Phytoactinopolyspora mesophila: one gene and its partner. The protein of the gene in region 1 interacts with the protein of each later gene in a pairwise test. Links are inferred from orthologs where the notes say so. Each region holds a gene or a part of one and is shown on either strand. Other genes may lie near its edges.

Evidence for each region.
Region 2: the proteins of rpe (region 1) and eno interact in binary tests that used the Escherichia coli proteins (3 or more experiments, as listed by UniProt). The link is inferred for Phytoactinopolyspora mesophila from one-to-one orthologs.

Annotation. Positions count from the first base shown.
Region 1 is NZ_WLZY01000001.1:208,523-223,060, reverse strand. What follows is about bases 6,603-9,481. They hold rpe (ribulose-phosphate 3-epimerase), read right to left. Parts: upstream 8,436-9,481; coding sequence 7,770-8,435; downstream 6,603-7,769. Other genes in these bases: F7O44_RS00895 (transcription antitermination factor NusB), read right to left, coding at 9,183-9,481; F7O44_RS00900 (Uma2 family endonuclease), read left to right, coding at 8,584-9,138; ribD (bifunctional diaminohydroxyphosphoribosylaminopyrimidine deaminase/5-amino-6-(5-phosphoribosylamino)uracil reductase RibD), read right to left, coding at 6,603-7,415. Outside these bases: F7O44_RS00950 (SixA phosphatase family protein), read right to left, coding at 1-300; F7O44_RS00945 (alanine racemase), read left to right, coding at 637-1,845; F7O44_RS00940 (MOSC domain-containing protein), read left to right, coding at 1,856-2,677; hisG (ATP phosphoribosyltransferase), read right to left, coding at 2,693-3,547; F7O44_RS00930 (phosphoribosyl-ATP diphosphatase), read right to left, coding at 3,605-3,868; ribH (6,7-dimethyl-8-ribityllumazine synthase), read right to left, coding at 3,944-4,417; F7O44_RS00920 (bifunctional 3,4-dihydroxy-2-butanone-4-phosphate synthase/GTP cyclohydrolase II), read right to left, coding at 4,414-5,715; F7O44_RS00915 (riboflavin synthase), read right to left, coding at 5,708-6,307; more of ribD, read right to left, coding at 6,312-6,602; more of F7O44_RS00895, read right to left, coding at 9,482-10,568; fmt (methionyl-tRNA formyltransferase), read right to left, coding at 10,604-11,533; bar (barbiturase), read right to left, coding at 11,778-12,911; F7O44_RS00880 (carbamate kinase), read right to left, coding at 13,092-14,039; F7O44_RS00875 (carboxyl transferase domain-containing protein), read right to left, coding at 14,120-14,538. UniProt on the Escherichia coli protein: Catalyzes the reversible epimerization of D-ribulose 5-phosphate to D-xylulose 5-phosphate.
Region 2 is NZ_WLZY01000009.1:51,968-66,575, reverse strand. What follows is about bases 4,969-7,917. They hold eno (phosphopyruvate hydratase), read left to right. Parts: upstream 4,969-5,777; coding sequence 5,778-7,058; downstream 7,059-7,917. Other genes in these bases: F7O44_RS22825 (DUF501 domain-containing protein), read left to right, coding at 7,794-7,917; F7O44_RS32060 (septum formation initiator family protein), read left to right, coding at 7,061-7,657; F7O44_RS22840 (hypothetical protein), read left to right, coding at 5,377-5,592; F7O44_RS22845 (hypothetical protein), read right to left, coding at 4,969-5,292. In the rest of the region: F7O44_RS22870 (phosphoenolpyruvate carboxylase), read left to right, coding at 1-676; F7O44_RS22865 (biotin--[acetyl-CoA-carboxylase] ligase), read left to right, coding at 839-1,579; F7O44_RS22860 (PH domain-containing protein), read left to right, coding at 1,608-2,156; F7O44_RS32065 (adenylate/guanylate cyclase domain-containing protein), read left to right, coding at 2,153-3,142; F7O44_RS22850 (hypothetical protein), read right to left, coding at 3,269-3,832; more of F7O44_RS22845, read right to left, coding at 3,928-4,968; more of F7O44_RS22825, read left to right, coding at 7,918-8,309; F7O44_RS22820 (Ppx/GppA phosphatase family protein), read left to right, coding at 8,306-9,232; F7O44_RS22815 (N-acetylmuramoyl-L-alanine amidase), read right to left, coding at 9,340-11,349; F7O44_RS22810 (uracil-DNA glycosylase family protein), read left to right, coding at 11,628-12,458; F7O44_RS22805 (SDR family NAD(P)-dependent oxidoreductase), read right to left, coding at 12,459-13,211; F7O44_RS22800 (MFS transporter), read right to left, coding at 13,208-14,584. UniProt on the Escherichia coli protein: Catalyzes the reversible conversion of 2-phosphoglycerate (2-PG) into phosphoenolpyruvate (PEP). It is essential for the degradation of carbohydrates via glycolysis.

The DNA of each region.
Region 1 (14,538 bases):
GTCGAACGAGACACCGCGCACCAAGTCCAGCAGATCGCCCGCCCCGGCGGCGTAGGCGCTGTCGGTCACGCTCAGCTTGGGCGGTGCGTCGAGCTGGGCCGCCAGCCGCTCGTAGGTCTCGCGGGTGCGTTGCGCGCTCGAGACCAACGCGAACTCAGGCGACAGCGAGTTCTCGTACAGCCAGCGACCGACCTGCTCGGCGTCGCGCCGGCCCCGGCCGGTCAGCGGCCGTTCGTGATCCGGGACGTCGTCGGGCCAGGCTGATTTCGCGTGCCGCAACAGCATGAGAGTTCTCGACATAAAGATCAAGGCTAACCGTACGAACCCGGCAGCTCCCCTCCCGGTGATCGTCAGTGGGTTGTGGTTGCTCCCGGCGGCGCAAACCGGGCGAAAATGGCCCACCCAGCAACCACAACCCACTGACGATCACCGAGGGTGGGCGGGTGGATTCGTCATATCCGGCACATTGCCCCGCGAATCGGTGATCTCGTAGTGACCTGGACAGCGTTCGTCTGATAAGCATTCCTGGTGGAGATCAAGCTTGCAGACGAGACAACACCGCCTCCCCCGCCGGCACCCCGGCGGGACCCGGCGCCACCTGAGTCCGGTTCCGCGCCGGAGGAGCTCCAGCCGTCCATCACCAGTTCCCGCGCTGACCTGCGCCATCAGCTGAACTCGGCTACTGCGGGCTGCGATGTGCCGCTGGCGGCGATCGACATGGACGCCTGGGACGCCAACGCGGCGGACCTGGTTCGCCATGCCAAGGGCAAACCGATACGGGTCGTCAGCGCCGCGATCCGCAACCGGGCGTTGCTGCGCGACATCCTCGGCCGTGATGGCTACCAGGGCGTGCTTTCCTACACGCTCTCCGAGGCGATCTGGCTGGCCGGCACCGGGATCTGCGACGACGCGCTGGTCGCCTATCCGAGTGCCGACCGCCGGGCCATCTCGCGACTGGTCAGCGATGAACATCTGGCTGCCAGGGTGACGATCATGGTCGACGACGTCGCGCACCTGGACCTGGTCGATGCCGTCGCGGCACCTGAAGCCCGCGCCGAGCTCCGGGTCTGTCTCGATCTCGACTGCTCGTGGCAGGCGTTGCGCGGGCGTCTGCGCTTCGGGGCTCGTCGTTCTCCGCTCCGCAAACCCGACGACGTCGCGCGACTGGCCAGGGCCGTCGCTTCGCGACCGGGCTTCCGGCTCGTGGGTTTGATGGCCTACGAGTCGCAGCCGGCCGACGATCTCTGGCGCGCCAAGCGTGGCCGCATCCGCCGCAGGCTGGCCAGACTGATCCAGAAGCGCGGCGAACAGCGCCTGACCGCCCGCCGCGCCGCAGCCGTCGAGGCGGTACGCAACGTGGCCGACCTCGAGTTCGTCAACGCCGGCGGGAGCGTGTCCATCACGAGAACCGCCGATGAATCGTGTGTCACCGAACTCTCCGCGGGGTCGGCGCTTCTCGGGCCGATGCAAACAGACATAGCCGACGGATTCATGCCCCGCCCGGCGGCGTTCTTCGCATTGCCCGTGGTCCGCAGGCCCAGTGCCTCGGTGGTCACCGTCGCCGGTGGCGGATACGTCGCCAGCGGAACAGCGGGCGAGCACCAGCTGCCCACCCCCTGGCTGCCCGACGGCTTGCGACTCGCACGACATGAGGGCGCCGGGCAGACTCAGACGCCGCTACGGGGAGCCACCGCGGCCAGCCTGGCCATCGGCGATCTCGTCTGGTTCCGGCACGCGAAGGCAGGCGAGCTCGCCGAGCGGTTCGACAGCTACCATCTCGTCCGTGGCGAGCGGCTGATGGACACCGCGCCGACATACCGGGGAGACGGAAAAACCTTCATGTAATGCTGTCCGTATGCAGGTGACACATCTCAGCATCTACCCGATCAAATCCACCCAGGGTCGTCCGGCCAGCTCCTTGGCGGTCGAGCCGTGGGGTCCGGTCGATGACCGGCGTTGGATGCTGGTGGGCGAGGACGGCGCCGTGGTCACCGCGCGCGCCTTTCCGCCGCTGCTCAGCGTGACCGCCGAGCCGGGCGGACCCGGACAGGTGCGACTGCACGGACCACACGCCGAACCGCTCGACGTCGATGCCACCGGCGACGCCGAACTGATCCCGGTCAAGGTGTGGCGCAGCGAACTCAAGGCAACGCACCCGAGCCCAGCTGCCGACCGTTGGTTCAGCACGCTGATCGACCACGACGTCCGGCTGGTATGGCTGGACGATCCCACCCGGCGGCCGGTCGATCCCGAATTCGGGAAGCTCGAAGACCGGGTCAGCTTCGCCGACGGCTACCCCGTGCTCCTCGCCACCACCGCGTCGCTGCGCCAGCTCAACGACTGGATCGCCGCCGGAGCTGCCGAACGCGGGGAAGAGCCGCCTGAACCACTGGACATGCGCAGGTTCCGGCCGAACGTCGTCGTCGAGAACGACGAGCCGTTCGCCGAAGACCAATGGTCACGCGTCCGAATCGGCGACGTCGAATTCCGGGTGGCCAAGCCGTGCGACCGGTGTGTGTTGACCACCATCGACCCGGACACCCTCGTCAAGGGCAAAGAGCCGCTACGCACACTCGCTCGCTACCGCCGGTGGGACGGCAAGGTCTGGTTCGCGGTGAGCCTCATCCCCGACGGCCCCGGCACATTGAACGTCGGAGACGCGGTCACTGCGCTGTGATACCCACCGGGCGGGTCAGATGCGGCAGGCGAGGATGTCGGTGACCAGGATGGCCCGGGCACCGATCTCCCACAGCTCGTCCATCACTCGCTGCGCTTGGTCCCTCGGTACCATCGAGCGCACCGCCACCCAACCTTCGCGGTGCAGTGGTGAGACCGTCGGCGACTCGAGGCCGGGCGTCAGCTCGCTGGCTTCCTCGACCCGCTCGGCCCGGATGTCGTAGTCCATCATGACGTAGCGACGCGCCACCAGCACACCCTTGAGACGGCGCAGCAACTGCTCGGTGCCCGGCGCGGAGTCACCGTCGGCACGGGTGACCAGCACCGCCTCGGACTTCAGGATCGGCTCGCCGACCAGCTCCAGGCCGGCCTGACGCAACGTCGTTCCGGTTTCGACGACGTCGGCGATGATGTCGGCGACACCGAGTTGAACCGCCGTCTCCACCGCACCGTCGAGCTTGATCACCTCAGCGTCGATACCGCGATCGCGGAGATACGAGTCGAGCAGACCGGCATACGACGTCGCCACCCGTTTGCCGTTGAAATCGGCGAGCTGGTCGGCCGTTCCCGGCCTGGCGGCGAACCGGAACGTCGAGCCGGCGAAGCCGAGCGGGAGCAACTCGCGGGCCGGCGCGTGTGAGTCGAGCAGCAGGTCACGCCCGGTGATACCCACATCGAGGGTCCCGGATCCGACATATACCGCGATGTCGCGCGGGCGCAGGAAGAAGAACTCGACGTTGTTCTCCGGATCGCTCAGGACCAGCTCCCGGCCGCCGTCCTGGCGCTGCCGGTATCCGGCCTCGCGGAGCATCTCGGCCGCTGGCTCGGCCAGCGATCCTTTGTTGGGCACAGCTATACGCAGGGTATTCATGTGAGTTTGTCTCTCTGGGTCCGTGGTTGACCAGCGTCCGTGTCAGAGCACAGAGCGCTAGAGCTTCGCGTAGACGTCGTCGAGGGTGAGGCCGCGAGCCAGCATCAGCACCTGGACGTGGTACAGGAGCTGCGAGATCTCTTCGGCGGCACGCTCGGCACTCTCATGCTCGGCGGCCATCCACGCTTCGGCGGCTTCCTCGACGACCTTCTTGCCCACATGATGGACGCCCTGATGCACCGCCTGCACCGTGCCCGAACCGGGCGCATCGGACTCCACCTTGGCGGACAATTCGGCCCACAGGCCTTCGAAGCTCTTCACGTGCGCTTATCCTACGCGACCCTTCCCCATGATCATGAACACTAGTTGACCGTATTGGTCAAGAGGTGTTCATGATCATGGGGAGAGGGGGCGGAGGGTGAGGGCGGTGGCGACGGCGGCCTGCGCGGCCTCGCGGCCCTTGTCCTCCTTGGAACCCTCCAGGCCCGAGCGGTCCAACGCCTGTTCCTCGGTGTCACAGGTCAGCACCCCGAAGCCCACCGGAACACCGGTGTCGACGGAAACCCGCGTCAACCCGTCGGTGGCCGCCTGGCAGACGTACTCGAAGTGCGGTGTGCCGCCACGGATCACCACGCCCAGGGCGACGACGGCGTCGTATCCGGCACGCGCGCAGTGCGCCGCCGCCACCGGCAACTCGAACGACCCCGGGACCCGGACCAGCGACGGCTCCGCCACGCCGGCTTCCTTCAAAGCCGACAGCGCGCCGTCGACCAGTCCGTCCATCACCTTCTGATGCCACTGTGCCGCGACAACCGCCACTCGCAGTCCACGTCCGTCCAGGCTCAGTGCCGGTGCGCCTTCTCCGCTCACGTCAGGTTTCCTTCCAATTCATCCGTCGCGGACAGCTCGACGTCCGAGCCGCCCTGTTCGATGTCGGCCGCCGGCTGGCCATCCAACCCCGGCAGGTCATGCCCGAGCCGGTCCCGCTTGGTGCGCAGGTAGCGGAGGTTCTCCGGCTGTGGGGTGACCGGCAGCCCGACGCGCTCGGCGACGTCCAGCCCGTAGCCCTCGATCCCGGTCAGCTTGGCCGGATTGTTCGTCATCAAGGCCAGAGACCGGACGCCGAGATCGGCCAGGATCTGTGCACCGACGCCGTAGTCGCGGGCATCGGCCGGCAGACCGAGCTCGATGTTGGCATCGACCGTGTCATGGCCGTTGTCCTGCAGCTCGTAGGCCTGCAGCTTGTGCGCCAGGCCGATCCCCCGTCCCTCGTGGCCGCGCAGATAGACGACGACGCCGCGGCCAGCCTTCGCCACCGCGGCAAGAGCCGCTTGCAGCTGCGGGCCGCAATCACAGCGCAGCGAGCCGAACGCATCACCGGTCAGGCACTCGGAATGGATCCGGGCGAGCACCGGGTCGTCGCCGGAGAGCTCCCCCTTGACCAGCGCCAGATGCTCACCGCCGCCCACCAGGTCGCGATAGCCGTAGGCGCGGAAGTCTCCGTGCATCGTGGGCAGCCGCGTGGTGGCGATCCGTTCGACCTGGCGCTCGGTGCGCTGCCGGTACCGGATCAGGTCGGCGATGGAGATCATCGCGAGGCCGTGCTCGTCGGCGAACTCGCGCAGCGCCGGGGCCCGCATCATCGAGCCGTCGTCGTGCACCACCTCGCAGAGCACCGCCGCCGGGGAGAACCCGGCGAGCCGGGCCAGATCCACGCCGGCCTCGGTGTGCCCGGCGCGGCGCAGCACCCCGCCCTCCTTGGCCCGCAACGGGAACACGTGGCCGGGCCGGGTGAGCTCGTACGCTTCCGTGGCCGAATCGGCCAGCACCTTCGCGGTGTGCGCTCGGTCCGATGCGGAGATACCGGTGCTGACGCCGTGCCGGGCATCCACCGAGACCGCGTATGCGGTCCCCTTGCGGTCCTCGTTCACGGCCGTCATCGGCGGCAGTTTGAGGCGGTCGAGTTCCGAGCCGATCATCGGCACACAGATCACACCCGACGAGTACCGGATCGTGAAACCCATCAGTTCCGGGGTGGCCCGGGCAGCCGCGAAGATGAGGTCGCCCTCGTTCTCCCGGTCTTCATCGTCCACGACGACGACGGCCCGCCCCGCGGCGATCTCCTTGATCGCACGCTCGACCGAGTCGAGCTGGATCGCTTCACCCATGCTGCTGCCCTTCAACGAGACGTTCGACGTACTTGGCGATGACATCGACTTCGAGATTGACCTCATGACCCGGCTCCCGGGAGCCGAGGGTGGTCAGCTCCAGCGTCGTGGGGATCAGACTGACCTCGAACCAGTCGGAGCCGACGCCGGACACCGTCAGTGAAACGCCGTCGACGGCGATCGAACCTTTCTCGACGACGTACCGGCTCACGGCCTCCGGCAGGGCGAAGCGCACGACGTCCCACCGGTCCCCCGGTGTTCTGCTCCGCACCACACCGACCGCGTCGACGTGACCCTGCACGATGTGCCCGCCCAGGCGGTCGCTGGCCTTGACGGCACGTTCGAGGTTCACCGGATCGTCGGGCCGCAACCGGCCCAGCGCCGAGCGGTGCAGCGTTTCGGGCATGACGTCGACGGTGAACGAACCCGCGTCCACATCGATGACGGTGAGACACACGCCGTTCACGGCGATCGACGCCCCATGGACGGCGTCGGACGTCACGAGCGGGCCACGCAACGTCAGCTGGGCCGACTCTTCGGTGGATTCGAGCTTGACGACGGTGCCGAGCTCCTCGACGATTCCGGTGAACATCTATTCAACCCTCCTGGCTGGTGCTGACGTGCAGCACAGCACCGGTGTGCGGTTCGTTGCCGTCGACGTCGACGGCGGTGGTATCGGAGCGCGGGACGGCGACCAGCCGGAGGTCGCGGCCCACGGTGGCCACATCGGTCAGCTCAAGGCGAATCGCGGCGTTGATGGTGTCGACACCCGCTTCGGCGAGCGCATTCGGTCCGGCACCGAGCAGCGTCGGCGCCACGTAGCCGATCACGCGGTCGATCAAGCCTGCGCGCCAGAATGCACCAGCCAACGTGGGTCCCCCTTCCAGCAACAGGTAGCGCTGTCCTCGATCGAACAGCGCGGTCACGAGCTTCGACAGGTTGACGCCGCCGTCCACCGTGGCGCCGACCTCGTCGGCGGTGGCTATCCAGGTGGGTGCGCTCGCATCCCTGACCCGGGCCGATGCCGGCGTCCGGCCCGTCGAGTCGACGACCACGCGCAACGGCTGTGTGTCGTAGGGCAGCAGGGCCTCGCCGTCGCGGGCGGTGAGCTGGGGGTCGTCGGCGACGACGGTCCCGACTCCGGCCACGATCGTGTCGACGGCCGCCCGCAGCCGGTGCACCTCGGCGCGCGCTTGCGGACCGGTGATCCAGCGGCTGGTGCCGTCCGCGGCGGCGCTGCGCCCATCCAGCGTCGCGGCGTACTTCCACACGACGAACGGACGTCCGGTGCGGTACGGCGTGAGCCAGCGCGTGTTGACCGCCGCCGCTTCGTCGGCCAGCACACCGGACTCGACGTCCAGGCCGTGTGCACGCAGGGCTGACGCTCCGCCGGCCGCGACGGGATTGGGATCGGAGACGGCGAAGACCACGCGGGCGATTCCGGCGTCGGCGAGGGCAGTTGCACAGGGCCCAGTGCGTCCCGAGTGAGCACATGGTTCGAGCGTGACGACGGCGGTGCCGCCCCGGGCACGATCCCCGGCGGCACGCAGGGCAACGACTTCGGCGTGCGGACCACCGGGGCGCTGATGCCAGCCCTCACCGGCGACATTGCCGTCCGCGTCCAGGATGACGCAGCCCACGTCCGGGTTGGGGGGCGTGGTGTCCTGCGAGCGTGAAGACAGCTCGATAGCACGGCGCATAGCCGCGTTCTCGGTGTGGTTAGCCACCGGAGCTCCTCCTTGCTCGACTGCCGAGCATGCTCCGGGGCGAGGGTCGCCAAAGCGACAAACCGGACATCGGTCGACTCCGCGGACTCGCCTGGCGAATACCGCTTCACCGAGATGTCCTCGCGCACTGCCTCCCATCCGGACTTTAACCGTCGGTTCCGGAATTTCACCGGATCAACCGGCCGCCTCGTCGAGACAGCGACCGGGTCGCGGACTATCACCGCCGGTTCGGAGTTTCACCGACCCCGGAGCACGCGTGGTTCTCTGTTGGCAGTGTAACCGCCGATATCGCGAGGATGTTCCCGGTAGACCGTGACGATTCCCACGTCACTGATGAGCAGCGGCTGTCGCCAGCTCCCGAAGTTCGTCAACGGCCGCCGCGGCGTCGTCGGCGCCGTAGACGGCCGAGCCGGCAACGAACACGTCGGCGCCCGCGTCGGCACAGCGTTCGATCGTGTCTTTGGATACTCCGCCGTCGACCTGGATCCAGATGTCCAGCCCCGACCGGCTGACCATGTCCCGAGCCCGACGGATTTTCGGCAGGCACATGTCGAGGAAGGCCTGCCCACCGAATCCTGGTTCGACGGTCATGACCAGCAGCATGTCGATCTCGGCCAGCAGGTCCTCGAACGGTTCCACCGGCGTCGCCGGCTTGAGCCCGACCCCCGCCCGCGCCCCCTGTTTGCGAATCTCGCGGGCCAACCGGATCGGGGCGGCGGCCGCCTCCGCGTGGAACGTCACGTTGTGGGCGCCCACCTCCGCGAAAGCCGGAGCCCAGCGGTCTGGGTCTTCGATCATCAGGTGGCAGTCCACGGGCAGGCTGGTGCGCTTCAGGATGGCCTCGACCACCGGAAGCCCGAGCGTCAGGTTCGGCACGAAGTGGTTGTCCATGACATCGACATGGACAAGATCCGCGGTGTGAATGCGCTGTATCTCGGTTTCGAGGTTGGCGAAGTCAGCGGACAAGATGCTCGGAGCGATCTGGATTCCCACGAGCACCCAGCGTAGATGCTCACTCTCTCCACAACGGTCAGGGACGCGGTCAGCGCGCCCCGTATTCATCGAGATCGGCCTGTGGCCAACCCGATCTGGACCCTTGATCGCTGTCATGCTTGTGCGATCAACCCCTTGGGGAGGCACAATGACAGCTATGGCGGTGATGCCCCGTGTGTCGGACGACTGGACGGTCGACGACCTCGAACACCTACCCGACGACGGCCTGCAGTACGAGCTCGTCGACGGGATGTTGATAGTGAGCCCAGCACCGGCCCCGGTCCATCAAGAGGTGGTCAGTGAACTCTGCGCGCAACTTCGGGCCGTGTGCCCGAAGCATCTGAAGGCTCTAGTCGCACCGCTCGATTGGCAGCCCGATCGGCACACCTCGCTCCAGCCAGACGTGCTCGTGGTCGATCGATCGAATATCGGAGAGAAGAACATCAGCCGACCACTCGCCCTCGCTGTCGAGGTGCTCTCCCCAAGCACGCGGCGCAAGGACCGGGTGCTGAAGTTCTCCAAGTACGCCGACGCGGGCGTGTCCTCGTACTGGGTCGTCGACCCGGCGGAACCGTCCATCGAGACGTACAACCTGGTCGACGGCGCGTACACCGACGCTGGACGAGCCCAGGGCGCTGAATCGCTCAGCCTGGACCGGCCCTTTCCGATCACCATCACACCGGCCAGCCTCATCGACCTCTGAATCCGCGCGCCGGTAGATCCGCGTTCAATTGCCCCGCCGCGACGTCACTTCCGGCGTAGCAGCGCCAGGTACATCGCATCGGTACCGTGCACGTGCGGCCACAACTGAACGTCCGGGCCGTCGCCCAGATCCGGCACGCCGGGCAGATACGGCCGGGCGTCCACCCGCTCCGCATCGCCGCGGCTCTTCAGCACGTCGTCGACGACGGTCACCGTCTCCGCCAGATGCGGCGAGCACGTCACGTAGGCGACAATGCCTCCCGGGCGGACCGACCGGATGCCTGCGTCCAGCAACGAGATCTGCAGCCGGCGCAACGGTCCCACATCGGCCGACTGCCTGCGCCAACGCGCTTCGGGCCGACGGCGCAACGCCCCGAGACCGGTGCACGGCGCGTCGAGCAGCACCCGGTCGAAGTCTTCTTCGGGCCACGGCGGGTCAGTGGCGTCGGCGACGAGCACCTCGTGTTCGCCCGGATCACCGCGTAGTGCTTGCTCGACCAGTCTGGCGCGGTGCTCGTGTTTCTCGACGGCCAGCAGCTGGGCGCCGGGACCGGCCGTCAGACCGGCCAAGAGCGCGGCTTTGCCACCGGGCCCGGCACACATGTCGAGCCAGCGCTCGTCCGGGCCGCTGATCTCGACCCGGCTCAGGGCCACGGTCACCAGTTGGCTGCCCTCGTCCTGCACCCCGGCTCGACCGGCACGCACAGCGGCCAGCTTGCCCGGGTCGCCCGAGACCAAGGTCGCGCCGTACGGCGACCACCTAGCTGGCTGCGCTCCGGCGCTGACCAGCTCTTCGACGTCGCCACGCCCGGGCCGTACCGCCAGGGCAACCGGGGCCGGCTCGTTGTCGGCGATCAGCGCCGCCTCGAGCGCTTCGGCGTCGCCGCGCAGGGCATCGGAGAAGGCGCGGACTATCCAGGCTGGATGCCCGTGCCGGAAGGCGAGGTAACCGGCGAGGTCAGTTTCGCGAGGCGGTGCGAGCTGCTCGGCCCACCCATCCAGGTCCTGCTCGCCCACGCGCCGCAGCACCGCGTTGGCGAACTTGGCCGCGCCCTCGTGGACATGGGTGCGCACCAGATCGACGGTGGTAGACACGGCGGCGTGTGGTGGCACCCGGGTGGACAACAGCTGATGAGCCCCGAGGCGCAACGCGTCGATCACGGGTGGATCCAGATCGGCCAGCGAACGCCCGGCGCAGGTCTGCACGATCTGGTCGTACGTGCCTGTTGAGCGCAAGGTGCCGTAGGTGAGTTCAGTGGCGAAGGCGGCGTCGCGAGCGTTGACGCCGCGTTCCCGGAGCAGCTCCGGAAGAACCAGATTCGCGTAGGCTTCGTCGTCGTTCACCGCGCGCAGCGCGTCGAACGCAACGGTGCGGGCCAGGTCCGCGCGCTCGCCGGCGTCGCGACGTCCTCCCTGGCGAGAACCGCTCACCCGGCGCTCGCCTGCCGCGCGACGTTTCGGCCGGCTCACGCGCCCAGCCGCTCTCCGGCTTCGGGCCGGACACCGCGTGCCCAGTCCGAAGCCGCCATGGCGCGCTTACCTTGAGGCTGGACGTCGCCGAGCACCACGGGATGGCTTCCGGTTCCTACCCGAACCCCGGACTTCTCGACAAGCAACTCTCCTGCCGGAATAGGTTCCCGGCCGCGTTCCATCGTGACGGGCCCGAGTTTGAGGCGCTCTCCGCGAAACGTGGTCCATGCTCCCGGCGCCGGTGTGCACGCCCGGATCAGTCGATCGATTCGAAGCGCGGGCACGGTCCAGTCGAGGGCGGCGTCGTCCACGGTGAGTTTGGGTGCGTGGGAGACACCGTCGGCGGGCTGGGGTTCCGGGCGCAGACTGCCGTCCTCGATCCCGTCGAGAGTGTGAACGAGCAGCTGGGAACCCGATCGCGCCAGCCGGTCCAGCAGGTCGCCACTGGTGTCCGTAGGCCTGACCTGCTCGGTGACCAGCCCGTACACCGGCCCGGTGTCCAGGCCTTCCTCGAGCCGGAACGTACACGCGCCGGTGAGGTCGTCACCGTTGAGCACGGCGTGTTGCACCGGAGCGGCCCCACGCCAAGCCGGCAGCAGCGAGAAGTGCAGATTGACCCAGCCATGTGTCGGCACGTCGAGTGCTGAGCGCGGAATCAACCCGCCGTAGGCGACCACCGGCGCGCAGTCCGGCGCCAGCGCGTTCAGCCGGTCGATGAACTCCGGGTCCCGCGGCTTCGCCGGCTTGAGAACCTCGATGCCGGCCTCCTCCGCGACCTGCGCCACCGGGCTGGGGCTGACCTTGCGGCCGCGTCCGGAACGCGCATCAGGCCGGGTCAGCACCGCCACCACGTCGTGGTTCGAGGACAGGATCGCCCGCAGCGACGGCACGGCGACATCCGGGGTACCGGCAAACAGAACACGCACTGGATACAGACCTCCTCACGGTGACAGCCACGACTCTTTCACAGTCTCCGCGCCGCACCGCGCACCGGTCCACCGCACCTGCCGCGCCCGTCTCGCCAACCGGCAAGAGGCGCCCGGCGACGCCGCCGTTCGTTGGCAGCCACACCCCTTTCGACACTCGGTGACGTAAACGCCAACAGTTGACCTCTACGTCACCGAACTCACAAGGATGTCTGTGTACTCACGCCGTGCCCGGCTGCCGTGACTACTCGCCGCGGTACCCCGTCGGCTCGTCTCCCAGATCGACGATGGCAGCGACCGGTCCGCCGCCCTCTGGGCCCTGATGTGCTGCCGAGACCGAGACGAACACCGCGGGATCACCGGTGACGGCGGCCGAGACGCCGCCCACGGCAGCCTTGATCTGGCGGTGCCAATGCACGTCGGAATCGTCGAGCATCGCGTTGCGCCGGCCACGTACCGTGCCGTCCTGGCTGGCCTCACATTTGAGAAAGACATTGACGAGCCGGCCGTCGAGGTCACTCGGGTGGGGCCGCTCCGGCAGCTCGAGGCCGGCGTCGCGGATCGCGTTCCAGATGCCGTCGGCGTCCAATGCGTCCTTCATGACACTATGCCCGATCCGGTAGCGGCCGCCGACGCCGCGCGCGTTGCCCACGACGACGACCTGCGCCTGGTCGAGCTCCACCCCGGACGAGCAGGACGCGACCGCAGAATACAGCTCACGGTTGTGCATGACGTCGGCGTCGGTAGGCATCTCGATCTCCCCGAGCGCCACCGCGACACCCAGCGCGGTAGAACCGTTGGACAGGTCCATCGACTCGTGAGTGTGCTCGGTCCAGACCGTCTTGCCGCGGGCTTTGGCATCGCGGATGGTGTGGATGGTGAGCAGCGGGGTCTTGGTCTGCACATAGTGGACGTCGGCCGGATCGGTGATACCGGCGCGTTTCATCGCGACCTCGACGGCCGCGGAGACCTTCTCGACCATGCCGATACGGCCGATCTCCTCGGGCAACAGGACGTCGCTCATCGCGAATCCGACGGTCAGCCGAGGTTCGTCAGTGGGTTCGACCTGCTCCGCGGGCACGGTCGCGAAGATCGTCGCGTGCGGGCTGATAATGCCGTCGGTGCCGCCCGACCACACGATGGGAACCTGCTTGGCCTCGTCCGCGGTTCGGGTTCCTCTTTCGACGAGGACGTCGCGGAACGCCCGATCAGCGATGATCCGGGTGTAGTCGTTCACCCCGCCGTTGCCTTCGGTCTTGCCGACGACGGCGATGACCCGGTCCGCGTCGAGGACACCGGCATCGATCAGCTCGGTCAGCCCAGAGGCGTCACTGACGTGCTTGATAGCAACTTTGCGGACTTCGATCGGCTCAGGCATTCCCGGCCACACCTCCTCGGCTTCACCGCGTGACTCGTGTGGACCCACGTAGACCGGCGGTGCTCAAACGACTATTCGGTGCGTCGAGCCTAGGGATGCGACCAGGCGCATCACGACGGTGACGCTTGCCCAAACAGCAGCCTAGTTTCGGCAGGTATCGCCGACCAGCCCTGCTGAACTCTAAGCGGTGGCCGCGGCAGCGACCACTACGGTGCCAGCTTCGTCGCGCACAGCGTCGGCGATACGGTCCAGCGATGTGATCACGGCACGCTGCCCTCCGTGCTCCACGAAGCGGCAACATGCCTCGACCTTCGGCCCCATACTGCCGCCGGCGAAATGGCCTTCGTCGGCATAGCGGCGCATCGTCGCGACATCGACTGTGCCCAGCGCCTCCGCCTCGGGCGTGCCGAAACGTAACACCGCGTGGGCGACATCGGTGGCGATGACCAGCGTGTCGGCTCCTAGGCTGCGGGCGAGCAACGCCGCGCCGAGATCCTTGTCGATCACCGCTTCCACCCCGTGGATCTCGCCGTCGGGAGCACGCACCACCGGGATGCCGCCACCGCCGTTGGCGACGACAACGAACCCGGCTGCCACCAGGGCGGTCACCGCGGGGCCGTCGAGAATCTCGAGTGGTTCCGGGCTAGCTACCACCCGGCGCCACCCGCGCTCGCCCCGGTCTTCCCAAACCTGGCCGTGTTCGATCAGCACCTGAGCCTCGGCTTGCGGCAAGTAGCGCCCGATGGGCTTGGTGGGCGTGGTCAGTCCTGGATCGTGCGCGTCCACGCGGGTGCGCGTGACCACCGCGGCGACCCGCCGGCGCACGCCGCGGTCGGTCAGGGCCCGTTCCAGTGCGTTGACCAGGATGAACCCGATAGTCCCCTGCGTCTGGGCCCCGCACCAGTCGAGTGGCACGGGCGGCACCACTGGTGCCGCGAGCTCGTTCTTGACCAGCAGGTTTCCCACTTGTGGGCCGTTGCCGTGTGTCAGGGCGACGTCGTAGCCATCAGCTACGAGGTCGGCGACCGGCTGCATGGCTTCGGTGACGGCCTTGATCTGATCCCCAGGACGAGCACTGCCGTCCGGGGCGGTCATGGCATTCCCGCCCAAGGCAACGAGCACGCGCACGCCAGCACCTCCTCTTTCACTAGTTCCTTCCCCATGATCATGAACACTTGACGACCAATATGGTCACCAAGTGTTCATGATCACCTGCCGAGACGACGGTAGCGCTTCAGCCGGCCGGCCCTACGCACGGCGGGATCCGCTTCCAGCAACCGCACCAATTCATACTGCAAGACCTGAGCCGTGCGCCGGCAGAACTCATCCGGTTCGTCCGCGGCGTCGTCGTGCTCGGCGATGATCCGGTCGACGATCCCGTCGCGCAGCAGATCCAGCGACCGGACGCCCTGTTCGGCGGCGATCTCGGCGGCACGCTCGGTGGTCCGGTACATGATGGCACTGGCGCCCTCCGGCGGCAGCGGCGACAGCCAGGCATGCTGGGCGGCGAGCACCCGGTCCGCCGGGACCAGAGCCAGCGCGCCACCGCCGGTGCCCTCGCCCAGCAGCAGGCACAGAGTAGGCGCCCGCAGGCCGATCAGCTCGGCCAGCGAGCGGGCGATCTCGG
Region 2 (14,608 bases), on another replicon or contig:
CGCCGATGTGGCCTCCACCCTTGACGCTGCCGCCAAAGACGCCTACCACGCGCTGGTGCACACCGAAGGGTTCCCGGAGTGGTTCGCCCGGGTCACCCCGCTCGAGGAGGTCGGCTCGCTGCCGCTCGGCTCCCGCCCGGCCCGTCGTGGCCTGACCGTCTCGTCGCTCGATGACCTCCGGGCGATTCCGTGGGTGTTCTCCTGGGCGCAGACCAGGGTCAACCTGCCCGGCTGGTACGGCCTCGGTTCGGGGCTGGCCGCGGTGGGCGACCTGGACCTGCTGCGGCGGGCCCGGGATGAATGGCCGCTGTTCACCGTGATGCTCGAGAACGTCGAGATGTCTCTGGCCAAGACCGATCGCCGGATCGCCGCGCGTTACCTCGAACTGGGCGAACGACCCGAGCTGACGGAGATGATCCTGGCCGAACACGCGCTGGCCATCGAGTGGGTCCTCAATGTGACGGGGCACTCCCGGCTCCTGGAGGATCGTCGAGTTCTCGGCCGCGCGGTGGCGCTGCGCAACCCTTATGTCGACGCGCTCTCGTATTTGCAGGTGCGCGCGTTGCGGACGCTGCGCCGGGGCGAGGACACGGAGACTGCCGACGAAGCAGCCAGCCGCCGGCTGTTGCAGATCAGCGTCAACGGCGTCGCCGCGGGGCTGCAGAACACCGGTTGAGCGCGCCCGCCTACGCCGTGATCATGAGCAGATTTCCGCACCGCCGCGCAGTGATCGTGAGAGAGTTTGTGTCGCTATGGTGACCCGAATGCGCACACGATCATCGCGGATTAGGGCGGAAATCTGCTCATGATCACCGAGCGTAGGTAGCTAGGAGAAGCCATGTGGCAGGTGCGGCGGGTCGAGGAGACGGGCTCCACCAATGTCGACGTCGCGGAACTCGCGCGTTCCGGCGCCGCCGAAGGCACCGCCGTCGTCGCCGGATACCAGCGCACCGGCCGGGGACGGCTGGACCGTACCTGGGAGGCCCCGCCCGGATCCAGCCTCGCGGTGTCCTTCCTGCTCCGTCCTCGCGACGTGCCAGTCGAGCGGTGGCCGTGGCTGCCGCTGCTGGTCGGGGTCGCCGCGGTTGACGCGGTGGTCGGGCTCACCGGCGTGGGGGCGAAGCTCAAATGGCCCAACGACGTCCTGGTCGACGAGCGCAAACTGGCCGGCATCCTGGTCGAACGGGTCGACACGCCGCAGGGTGCTGCCGCTGTTGCCGGGATCGGCCTGAATGTCACGCAGCGGCGTGACCAGCTGCCGCCGACCGCGACATCACTGTTTCTCGAGGGCGCGGCCGGCATTCAACCGGCGGAGATGCTGGAAGCGCTCGGCGATCGGCTCGCCGAACGTTATGCCGAGTGGCACGATCACCGTGGCGATCCCGCTGCCGGGATCGCCCCGGCATATCGGCAGCGTTGCGCCACCCTCGGTCGTCAGGTGCGCGTAGAGTTTCCTGGTTCCGACGCCGCCGAGGGCGTCGCGGCAGACATCGACGACACCGGGCGTCTGGTCTTGCAGACGGGCACCGAGCGGCGGGTGATAGGCGCCGGCGACATTGTGCACCTGCGCCCCGTGTAAGAGCCCCTGGTTGTGTCAGGATGCGCGTATGGCCTTTCCGCAGAAGCACCTCAGCGAAGGTGAGATCGTCGAGCACCACCTGCGTACACACGTCAAGGCACTATTAGTCCCGGTCGCGGTGCTGCTCGTGACCGGCGCGGCCGTGGGGTTCGGCCTCGGCATCCTGCCCGACGACGACACCACGGGCCCCACCGTCGGGCGGTGGGCATTGGTCATCGTCGGTGTGTTCGTCATTCTCTACTGGTCGCTGCGGCCGTTCCTTACGTGGCTGACCACGACGTTCACCGTCACCAACTTCCGGCTCATCACCCGTGCCGGCATTATCCGGCGCACCGGCCGGAACATCCCGCTGCGCCGGATCAACGACGCGGCATTCGAGCAGGGGCTGCTCGACCGGATCTTGCGGTGCGGCACGCTCATTGTGTCGGCCGCGAGTGAGGAAGGCCAGATCAAGTTGCACGACGTCCCACGTGTTCACAGTGTGCAGCTGCGGTTGAGCGAGCTGGTGTCCGAAGCGCATGACGCCAGCTGGTCCCGGGACGAGGCGGAGCCAGGCGGGGAGACCGATCATCCGTGACCCGAGATCGGCTCACCCCGGACGACATGGAACGGCTGCTTCTGGGCGCGTCGCGCAGGTACACGCGTGAACAGGTAGCTGAGGCTGTCGGGCTGACCGTGGCCGAGGTCGACAAGTACTGGCGGGCGCTGGGCTTTCCCGACGTCGGCGGCGAGGCCGCTTTCACCGTGTGGGATCTGGAAGCGCTGCGTGCCGTCGTCGATCTGGTGGAGTCCAAGGTGGTGAACGACGCCACCGCGGTGCAGATGGTCCGCGCGCTGGGCCGGATGACCGGACGGCTGGCCGAGTGGCACGTAGAGACGCTCGCCGAGATCATCGAGGAGTCGGTGGCCAACGGTGAGAGCCGGCACAGCAGGCTCGGCTCGGCGTACCGGATGGCTCAGCAATTGCTACCGGAGTTCGAACGGCTGCTGATCTATGCCTGGCGACGCAAGCTCGCGTCGTCGGTGAACCGGCTGATGGCCATCGCTGAGATGGGCGAGGCTCCGCTGCTGGCCGCCCCCGCCTCGGTCGGCTTTGCCGACCTGGTGTCTTTCACCCGGTTGTCGCGCGGACTGAGCGTCGAGGCGCTCGGCAAGCTCGTCGAAGAGTTCGAGGCGACCACGAACGACGTCATCTTCGGTCAAGGCGGCCGGGTGGTCAAAACGCTTGGCGATGAAGTCGTCTTCGTTGCGGACGACGCGCGCATAGCGGCGAACATCGGCTGCCAGCTGGTGGAACAGATCGGCCTCAACCCCGCGTTGCCGGATATCCGCGTCGGCATCGCCACCGGACCGGTGGTGGCCCGGCTGGGCGACGTGTTCGGCACTCCGACCAACCTCGCGGCTCGCTTGACCACGGTGGCCGAACGGAACTCCGTCCTCGTCGACATGGCCACCGCGATGGCATTGGAGAACGAGCCCAGCGTTGCGCTGCGCGCCCTGCCGCCGACGATGGTGCGCGGCCTCGGCGCCGTAGAGGTCTACAGCGTCAGCCCTCGTCCCTGACGGATATGGCGGCTCAGTCGGATGGAGCCACTTCTTGCCCAGCAGACTCGGTCGGAGGGGCTTCGCCGTCGACCTCCCTCGCTGATGCCCACCACACCATGAAGAGACTCCATCCGACTGAGCCGGTCAGTCGTCGGGCATCGCTGACCAGTTGAACGTGATGTGTGCGGTGCTACGCCCTCCGGCGGACGAACCGGCTCGTGGGCGGACGGACAACGTCAGGTAGCCGATCTCGGCGGAGGCGATCAATGGGTGCGGGCGTTCGCCGGTGGCGAGGATCTGGCTGGTCCGCTCGATGTAGTCGTCGGTGAGTGTGCCGCGGTGCTCGCCAAGCTGCGCGGCCAGTTCACTCAAGAACGCGCTCGCCTCGTCCACCGTCTCGAAGGTAAACATCAGGTTGGCCCGCGCCGGCGGGGCCGTGCGGGTAGTCAGGCCCTGTGGGCGTGCCGAACCAGCACGCGGCTCCACGACCAGCCGGTACGGCTCGAGATCCAGCTCGACGCCGTCGGGCAGCAAGACATGGGCGTGGATTACCCGGGATGCTTCGTCGTCGGCCGCGACCGATACCCCGGTGCTGTCCTCGCTGATCCCCACGGCCTCACGGGTCGGCGGAGTCCGCAGATCCAGCTCGTGCCGATCGGTTCTGACCACGTCGAAGGCGTAGTCGCCGCTGCGGTCGTCGTCGTTCATACATGCTCCCAAGAGGATGATCAGCAGGAGTGCCGAAGCAGCCCATCGGCTGCGGCGCGCGCGAATCTGGCGAGTGGGCATCCGGTGGTCCGTGGCTACCAAGGCAGGCGGGGAAAGAGAAAATCGATGGGGGAGGGAAAGCTCGGGTCGAAGCCCGGGACGTCGGGAAGCGAAATCCCGATCGGCGGACCGTCGAGAATCCAGCCGAGCGGCGGGAAACGTTCCTTCATACGCTGTTCGTCGATGCGCGGACCCACCGGTGACGAGATGATGTCGTTGGTGCGCTCACGGTCGTCGCGCCATAGATCGAGGAATGCGGGCAAGGTGTCTTGCTGGATCAGATCCCATCGGTCCTCGAAGTGCGCGATGTTCCCGGACCAGTCGAAGACCTCCGGATAACTCTTGGCGCCAGGAATGGACGGGGCGCCGATCCAGGTCATGAACTGGGTGACCACCGGGCCGCTCGGGAATCGGTTGTACATGTCCTGGTAGTAGTCGTCGATGATGTCGCGCTGCTCCCGGAGCAGCAGCGCTTCATTGCCCTGTTCGACGAGGGCGGGGTCGCCCGAGCTGATGTCTTCCCAGGCGTTGTACACATCCTGGTCGATGATGCCGGCCGCGCGCATTTCCTCGACCGCTTCGATGCCGCCACTGAGGTAGGCCTCGTGAACGGGCGCCAGGTCGAAGAAGATGTCCTTCTGCATTTGCAGAAACGTGGTTTCGTAGTACGCGAGTTCCTGATCGGTCATGTCGGCGGCTTCTGCGAGGAGTGTTCCCGAGATCCTGCTCCAGAACGGTGTGGCGGGAAGGAAGGAGCTCAGAGCAGCCCTGCCGCGAACCCGTTGAGCGATGTCCCGGAACTCGGCCAGATCGAAGAAGCCGGCAGCGAAGGACGGCCCGATCATGTTCGCCATACCGGCCCAGATCAGGTCGTTGTCCTCACCGTAGACCTCGGCGTAGTACACATAGACCCGCTCGATGATGTCGGCCTGCGCGTCGGCGCCGAGTGAAGGGTCCCACTCGTCCGGATCAATGCCGGCGCGCTCGAGCGCGCGTCGATCCCAATAGTCCTGCAGCGCTTCGGCATAGTCGGCCGGTGGGATCTCGGCCTCGCGGGCCAGTTCCAGCAGGTGCTCCAGCTGGTCGAGCTCCATCTCGGCGTGGTTGCTCAGCTCTCTTTCGAGGTCGGCCAGCTCGATATGGTCAGCGAGGTCGTACTGGGCGGCAATCTGCGGCCAGTTCGACGGCAGGTTGTCGTCGCCGCGCACGATGGCCGCGGCCGTGCGCAGCCGGCCGGCCAGCCCGTTGGCCCACTGCTGGTCCTGCCAGGTGCTGAGCATGCGCCACCGCACTCGAAGCGACCACGCCGTGGATCGTGCGTCACCGATCGCTTCCGACAGGTCCTCCAACCGGCGAGCGAGTTCATCGGCTCCGTCCGGATCGATCGCTACCTTGCCCATGCTTGGCCGTCCCGGTTGATCATGCCACGATGCGGTCCGTCTTGAGCTTATCGGCAAGAACGGTATCCAGATACGATCCCTGGCATGGACGAAGCCGAGCGGCTCCGGGAACTGGCCGATGATGTCGACGAACTTGTCGTGCCGGTGGAGCGTGAACTCTCGAGCCAGCTGGAGAACGGCGATTTCGCCGGGAGGCTGGCCGACGAGGCAGAGGGTATCGTGCAGACCATGAGCCAGCGGCTGAGTTCCCTGGCGGAAAACCTGCGGATCATCGCTGACGAGCGTGACGAGGAAGATTGAGGAGGTGTGCCGTGGCCTGCGCTCCGACTCCGCGGAACGGCACTCACCCAGCGGGCATGCCGATCGGCGTCCCGTCCGGGCTACCCCTTAAGCTTCCAGGAGTAACAGCGCCGTGACGACGTCGTCACCATCGCGCCTTGCGTGCCCCGCGGGCACCCAGACATCCCCGACATCAGGAGAAAGACGTGGCCACGATTGAAGCGATCGGAGCCCGCGAGATTCTCGACTCGCGCGGCAACCCCACTATCGAGGTCGAGGTCGCACTCGACGATGGCACGCTCTCGCGAGCCGCTGTCCCGTCCGGTGCCTCCACTGGCCAGTTCGAGGCGGTCGAGCTGCGCGACGGCGACAAACAGCGCTATCTCGGCAAGGGGGTCGAGAAGGCGGTTGTGGCCGTCATGGACGATCTGGCTCCGCAGCTTCTCGGATTCGACGCCAGCGACCAGCGGCTCGTCGACCAGGAGATGAACGATCTCGACGGCACCCCGAACAAGGCCAAGTACGGGGCCAATGCGATCTTGGGCGTGTCTCTTGCCATCGCCAAGGCCGCCGCCAAGTCTGCCGATCTGCCGCTCTTCAGGTACCTGGGCGGCCCCAACGCGCATCTGTTGCCGGTGCCGATGATGAACATCCTCAACGGTGGTGCGCACGCGGACAGCAACGTTGACATCCAAGAGTTCATGATCGCGCCTATCGGTGCCGAGACATTCCGGGACGCACTGCAGTGGGGTGCCGAGGTCTACCACGCGCTGAAGAAGGTGCTGAAGGAGAAGGGCCTGGCGACCGGCCTCGGCGACGAAGGCGGTTTCGCGCCCGACCTGCCAAGCAACCGCGCTGCGCTCGATCTGATCCTGCAAGCCATCGAACAGGCCGGATTCACCGCCGGTTCGCAGGTGGCGCTCGCTCTCGACGTCGCCGCCACGGAGTTCTTCAGCGAGAGCGGCTACACCTTCGAGGGCGAGTCGAAGTCCGCCGAGCAGATGAGCGAGTACTACGGCCAGCTTGTCGCTGACTACCCGCTCGTCTCCATCGAGGACCCGCTGGCAGAAGACGACTGGAGCGGTTGGGTGACCTTGAACGAGGCGCTCGGCGGCCGGGTGCAGATCGTTGGTGACGACCTGTTCGTCACCAACCCGGAGCGGTTGAGCCGGGGCATCAGCGACGGAGCCGCCAATGCCCTGCTGGTCAAGGTCAACCAGATCGGCACGCTGACAGAGACGCTTGATGCGGTCGCCATGGCTACCCGGGCCGGCTACGCGAGCATGATCAGCCACCGTTCCGGTGAGACCGAGGACACCACCATCGCCGACATCGCGGTGGCCACCAATGCGGGGCAGATCAAGACCGGGGCGCCGGCTCGCTCCGAGCGGGTCGCCAAGTACAACCAGTTGCTGCGGATCGAAGAAGAGCTCGACGACGCCGCGCGTTACGCCGGTTCTGCGGCTTTCCCGCGGTTTAATAAGTAGCTGTGCCTGGTTCTCGTCGTTCTCCCGGCGCTCGCCCCGCGGGCAGCGCCGGGACGAAGCGGCGCCCGGCCACCCGGACCACCCGTGGCGGGCCGCGGCCGGGCCGGGAAACGGTGCGGCGGCGAGCAGGTGTCGAGAGTTCCGGCGACGAGAACCGCATCGGCCCACCGCCGCCACCGCCGCCCCGGCCGCGAGCACCCGGTGGCAAACCGTCGATCACGGGACGGGCGGCGGTCCTGACCCTGGTGCTAGCTGTCCTTCTCGTGTCGTATGCCTATCCGTTACGGACGTGGTATGAGCAACACAACGAGCGCAGCGCGTTGGAGCAGGAAGCGGTCGAGCTGCGAGAACAGGTCGAGCAGTTGGAGGTCGAGCTCGAACTCTGGGACGACCCCGCCTATGTGGCCATCCAGGCCCGTGAGCGCCTTGGTTTCGTGATGCCGGGGGAACAGGGCTACGTGGTGGTTCACCCCGGCGACGACGAAGAGGACGATCCAGGACCCGAAGGGCTTCCCCCGGCCGGGGACGGCGCATGGCATGAGCGGCTGTGGAGCTCCCTGCAGGCGGCCGACGACATTCCCGACGAGGACCTACCGTGAGTGCGGGGTTTGGGCGTCGGGGGCAAAAAGCCACCGCCCTCGCCCGCGAAACGCTCGTTCCTCGCGTTTCGATGCCCAGCCGCACCATGGGCGGCGGCTTTTGCCCCCCACGCCCGCACGACGCGAGAGGGCCAGCCTGGTGACGTTGTCGACTCTGACCACTGAGGACTCCGACATCCTGCGGGAGCAGTTGGGACGTCCGCTGCGCGGCGTGCGGGCGGTGGCCCACCGGTGCGGCTCCGGGCACCCAACCGTGGTCGAGACCGAGCCCCGGCTGCCCGACGGCACCCCGTTTCCGACGCTCTTCTATTTGACCTGCCCGCGGGCGGTTGCGGCCGCGTCGACACTCGAGTCGGTGAGCGTGATGACCGAGATGGCTGGGCTACTGGCCGCGGACGCCGAACTGGCGGAGGCATACCGGGCCGCGCATGACGACTACCTGGCCAGGCGTGAGCACATCGGGCACGTCGAGGAGATCGCCGGCGTGTCGGGCGGCGGAATGCCGTCCCGAGTGAAATGCCTGCACGTGCTGGCCGCGCACAGTCTCGCGGTGGGCCCCGGCGTCAACCCCCTGGGCGACCTGACCCTGGAGCGGATGGCCACCCTCGACAAGCCCTGGACAGCCGAGACATGCACCTGGCGTCCGGCATGAGGCGGGTGGCGGCGCTCGATTGCGGTACCAATTCGATCCGGTTGCTGGTCACCGAACTCGATCCCGGCGACGGCGGCCAGCATGATCTGGACCGGCAGATGCGGATCGTCCGGCTCGGGCAGGACGTGGATCGCACCGGTCGGTTGGGGGAGCAGGCGTTGGAGCGCACCATCGTCGCCTTGCGCGAGTACGTCCAGGTCATCGACGACTGGGGAGTCGAGAAGGTCCGGATGGTCGCCACAAGCGCCACCCGCGATGCCGCGAACGCCGACGTGTTCGTCGAAGGTGTCCGGTCGGTGCTGGGTGTCGATCCCGAGGTCGTGTCGGGTGATGAGGAGGCCTGGCTGTCGTTCACCGGAGCGACCCGTGACCTGGGCTCCGAAGTGCCCGGTCCTTATCTTGTCGTCGACATCGGCGGGGGCTCGACGGAGTTCGTGCACGGAACCGAAGAGCCGGAGGCGGCGCGCAGCGTCGACATCGGCTCGGTCCGGCTCACCGAGCGTTGTTTCGCCGACGATCCGCCCACCTCGGAGCAGGTGGCGCGAGCCCGCGCCGATATCGATGCCGCCCTCGACGACGTCGCCGAGACCGTCCCGCTGCGGGGCGCGTCCAGCCTGATCGGACTGGCCGGGTCGGTGACCACCGTCGGCGCCATTCACCTGGGCCTTTCCGCCTATGATCGGGACGCCATTCACCATGCGCGGGTGCCGGTGCGTGGCGTCGCGGAGATCAGCGATCGGCTGCTGGCCGCGTCGCACGACGAGCGTGCCGCCATTCCGGTGATTCACCCTGGCCGGGTTGACGTGATCGCCGCCGGTGCGCTGATCCTGCGCTGCGTCGCGGAGCGGGCCGGGGTGGAGGAAGTGGTGCTGAGTGAGCACGACATCCTCGACGGCATCGCCTGGAGCCTTGTCACCACCTGAGCTCAAGACACCAGGGCGGAGCGGCAAAGATGGTTGAGGGATAGGTGCGGCTCTGGCTACACCTATCCCTCAGCCATGTGCCGACCATGAGGGTCCGGTTCGGGACACTACCGGGGTGCGCCGCGTACCGCCGGAATCAGGTCGATGTCGGCCCGATCGACGAACATCATCCGATGGCCCAGCTGGATCTGCACGTACTCCATGTCGCCGCTGATCAGCGTCCAGTCGCCGGGTGAGGAACCGTCGTACGTCGTCGCACGGTAATACTCGCCCTGCAACGCCGGACCCGTGGCATAGCGCTCACCCGCGGAGATCGTGTACTGCAGCGGCACGATGGGCTGGACCGGTACGCCGTCCGGATAGGCATCCGGCTCGGGATAGGCACGCCCGTAGACCGGAATCTCGTCGAGGCCCGCTTTCGGGGTGGCGACGAAGCCCTTGGACCACACAGCGGCCCGGTTCTCCGGCGGGTTGTAGAACCACGCCTTCTGGCTGAGGTACCAGATCGCGGTCCAGTCGCCCTCGTGGTCTGCGATGGCGAAGGTTTGTCCGCCTGAGGCTCGCGCTCCGTGATCGGAGATGTGCATCGTGGCCGGAGTGCCGTCCGGGCGCAGCGCGATGTCGTTGACCAGCGGAGCGTCGTGACTCGGCTCGGTGTGCAGAATCACCGCTGACGAGCCACGCGCCGGGCACGGCACCCCGGCTTCCTCGCAGCCGGTGAACGCTGGTTGGTTGGTGGCGAAGTCGGGGTCGATCGTGACCAGGCCCGTGCGAGGCGTTCCGGTCGACCGGAATGGCGCGCCCATCAGGTCGAAGTAGTGCGACCAGTCCCAGTACGGCCCCGGGTCCCAGTGCATCCCGCGGACGAAGTCGGGCGTGATTCCCGGGATGTTGTCGTGACCGATGATGTGGTGCCGGTCCAGCGGGATGTCGAACTTCTTGGCGAGGTAGCGGACCAGCTTGGCCGACGTCCGGTACATGGCTTCGGTGTACCAGGTGCCTTGCGCGGCGAAGCCTTCGTGCTCGAGGCCGATCGATTTAGCGTTGACGAACCAGTTGCCGGCATGCCAGCCCACGTTCGTCGATTCGAGATGCTGGGCGATATGCCCATCCGACGAGCGCAGTGTGTAGTGCCAGCTAACCCAGTTCTTGTCCTGGGCGAGGCGGACTGTCGAGTCGAAGTAGCCCTCGGCGTCATGGATGACGATGTACTCGATCTTCTGCTGCTCGGGACGATCGCCGAGGTCATGGTTGCCATAGCTGTTGATGTTGGTACCGTCCCCGCGTAGCTCGTACGGCGCGGGCAGCCATTCACAGGAGATATCAGGCGGGCATTCGATCTCGTCCGGGCGGTCGACGTTGCGCAAGCCCAGCTCAGCCAGGGTAGATCGGTCCGGGGTGAGTTCAAGGTTCGCGGCGAGGGTGACGAGTTCGCCGTCGTCGGTGATGCGCTGGGCGCCTTCGCGAATCGTCGCGTAGACCTCGTCGGCGAAGAAACTAGCGGCGTCGACGGTTTCCGCTCCGCTGTACCGCGCGACGGCGCCGTACCAATCGGCCGGATCAGCCGACGTTCCGGTCGATCCGCCGAGCTCCTCCTGGTAGTACGCGAGCAGCGCCGCGCCGCCTCGGATGTTTGCCATCGGGTCGGCCCGTAGAGCGGCTTCGGCCTCGCCGGTGAGTGTGGCCGCGGTGCCGAGGGTCCGCAGCGCGTCGTCGTCCGGTGGAGGAACGTCGGGATGGGCGATGCTCAGCGTGTCACGAGAGTCGTCGCCGCGTGGATCCTTGCCGTCGCCGTGGTGGTGATCGCCGTGGGGCAGGCTGGCCACGTACTCGGCGTCGGTCAGGTGCATCGGGCCGTACCCGCTGCTCGTGCTAGGCGAGCCGGCATTGCTGTTCCAGCGGGACTGCAGATAGGAAACCCCCAGCAGCACAGCCTCGGGAACGCCGAACTCGCCCGCAGCCGCGGCGAACTGCTGTTGGCGGGTTTCGGTAGGCGATGGAGCATCGTCCGAACTTGCCGCCCCGATCGGAGAGACGGCAAGGGGAACCAACATGGCGATGCCGACGGCGCCGGCACCGATCCGGGTACGTCGGCGAGAGATAGACGGGGGACGCATCTGGACCTCCAGGCGTGATCTGGTCGCCGCCGTCGCCGGGTGACGGTGCGTACACAGTGAGTCACATGAGAGATCATCCTGCCGGACATGAAAATTTGGCGTCAATAGGAAGCAAGAAAGCTCGTCTGTCGAAAATTCTTCGCGAATCACGCGGTTAGCGTGCCGCCGCGCGGCTCGACGGGTGCTCCGGCAGATCAGGTACCGGGTGGGGAATCGTTCGCCGCGCCGCCGGGAGGGCAGAATCGGGCGGGTACGGTCTGAAGATTCGTGGAGGCGATGTGGAACTACCCCATCCCGTGACGGGCACAGCTTTTGCCAGCCCGGTGCCGCCAGGTCAGGGCTGGCCGGACGACCTGGCCGCTGGTGACACGCCGGTGGCCTGCTCCGCCTCCGACGTCGCGGCACTAGCGGCTGACGCGTCGTTGGACCAGGTGACTGCCTGCTCTTCGGTCTGCCGCGCCTGCGCGCGGCTCGTGCAATGGCGTGAAGATGTCGCCTCCACCAAGCGGCACTCGTTCGCCGGGGAGCCGTACTGGGGCCGGCCGACGCCGGGCTGGGGCGACCCGGAAGCCGGCGTCCTGATCGTGGGCCTGGCGCCGGCGGCGAACGGAGGCAATCGCACCGGCCGGATCTTCACCGGCGACCGTAGCGGCGATTGGCTCTTCGCCGCATTGCACCGGACCGGCTTCGCCAACCAGCCGACGTCGGAGCATGCGGGTGATGGACTGCGGCTGGCCGGCGTCCGTGTGGTCGCCACGGTCCGGTGCGCGCCGCCGGACAACAAGCCGACCCCGGCTGAGCGGGACGCGTGCTCTGCATGGCTCGACCGGGAAGTGGGCTTGCTGCTGCCTTCCGTGCGGGCCGTCGTGGCGCTGGGGTCCTACGCCTGGACGGCTGCGCTGACGACGCTCGGACGCCTCGGCGTGAGCATCCCACGTCCCCGGCCGAAATTCGGTCACGGCGCTGAGGTCGTGTTGCCGCGAGTGGTGGGCGCGGTGACGCTGATCGGGTCGTACCACCCCAGCCAGCAGAACACATTCACCGGCAAGCTCACCGAGCAGATGCTCGACGACGTATTCACTCGCGCGGCCGCGGTGGCGGGCGAGTGATCAGGCCGTTGCCGCGCCGTCGATGACGAGGTCATGCCCCACGACGTAGGACGCCTCGTCGGAGGCCACCCACAGGACAGCGGAGGTGACCTCGTCCACGGTGGCGATCCGGCCTATCGGCTGTTGGTCCTGGAACCGCGCCGCACGATCGGCATCGGTCTCGCCGGGCAACAGGGACATGGGGGCTTCCACCGGCCCAGGGCTGACGACGTTGATGCGCACGCCGTCGCGGATGTACTCGAGAGCCGCGGTCCGGCTCAACACGCCCACAGCCGCTTTGGACGCGGCGTACGCGCCAAATCCGGGTAGCCGCATGTGCGCGCCGATGTTGGAGCCGATGTTGACGATGACGCCGCCTCCGGCAGCGCGCATCACCGGGATCTGATGCTTCATGGCGAGAAAGACGCCGGTGGTGTTCACGTCGAGCACCCGGTGCCATTCCTGCTCGGGCAGCTCTGTCACCGTTCCGACCGCCAGGACGCCGGCGTTGTTGACCGCGATGTCCAACTGGCCGAACCGCTGAATGACATCGTCGACGAGCTGGCCGACGTCCGTGGACCGGGTGACATCCGCGGTGATGGCCACCGCTCGGCCACCGTGAGTCTCCACCTGTTTGACCGTGTGCCCGAGCGTCTCCGGGTTTCGGCCGGAGACCACCACCTCGGCGCCGGCGCGGGCGAACGCCAAGGCTGTGGCCCGGCCGACGCCGGATCCGCCACCGGTCACGAGCACGATCTTGTCCCGATACTTCATGGTTGCTTCTTTCTCTCGAAGGTGAATCTGACAGCGAGGGCGATGACGACGAAAGCCAACGCGGTGGCGGCCATCGCGGCGGCGTAGCCGGACGTGGTCGCCTGGACAGCGTCATGCCCGGAGCGCAGCAGGCCGTGCGTGCGGTTACTGGCCAAAGCCAATAGCAGTGCGAGCCCGACGGTCGGGCCGATCTCCATCGCGGTGTTGACCAGGCCACCGGCGACTCCGCGGCGTTCTTGTGCGACTCCGCCCAGGGCGGCGACGGTTGCGCCGGCGAAGGCGAGTCCGGCACCGATCGGGAAGATGATCAACGCCGCCAGGATCACGCCGCTGTACGGCGAGTCGACGTTGATCCGGCTCAGTAGAGCCATTGAGGCGGCAGCCAGCAGTGATCCGAGCACGGTGATGTGGCGGGCGCCGAACCGGCCGGCAAGTCGCGCGCTGATCGGGCCCATGGCAATGACGAGCAGCAACGGGAGGAAAGCGGCGCTCGTCGTTGTTGCGCTCCGGCCTTGAATCTGCTGAAGGTAGAGACTGAGCAGGAAGGTCGACGTCGTGCTTGCCGCGGCGGTCAGCCAGATGACGAGCAGCGCGACGCCGCGCGTTCGGTCGGCGATCATCGCGATCGGCAAGAGCGGATCCGCGCTGCGGGCCTGGCGGATCAGGAAACCGGTCAGCGTGACAGCACCGGCCGCCACGAGCGCGGGTGCGGATTCCAGCACTCCGTAGCTGAACATCAGCAGTCCGGTGGTGGCCAGTGTGCCGTCGACCACGCCGAGCCTGGAGGTGGCGTGTGGGTGAATTCGGGGCAGGTGCCGCGCACCGGCTGCGGCGACGACGGCGATCAAAGCCGGCACGAAGAACGTCCACCGCCACGATGCGACGGTGGTGATCAGGCCGGAGGCGACAGTTCCGGTGACAGCGCCGGTGACGGACAGCGTTCCCCACACGGCAAGTGCGCGGTTGCGGCGGTGCTGGTCCGGATAGAGGCGCATCATGAGGCCGATCGCTGCGGGAGCGGCCAGCGCGGCACCGATACCTTGAGTGAACCTCGCGCCGAGCACCATCAGGTACTCGGCGGAGAATCCGCCGATGACAGAGCTGGTGCCGAAGATCGACATGCCGCTGATGAACATCCGGTTGGCGCCCAGCCGGTCGGCGAGCCGCCCGCCAACGAGCAGCAGCCCACCGAATGCTAGCCCGTATGCGGCGCTGAGCAGTGCCAACTCGGACGGTGATATGGCGAACTCGCGCTGGATCGCTGGCAGCGGCACCACGATGAGGGTGATGGCGGCTATCAGCCCAACCTGTGTGGCGCCGAGCACAGCAAACGGCAACGCAGTTTTTGACTGAACGGTCCAATAAGAGGTCACGCTTAGGCTCCTGTTGCGGCAGGT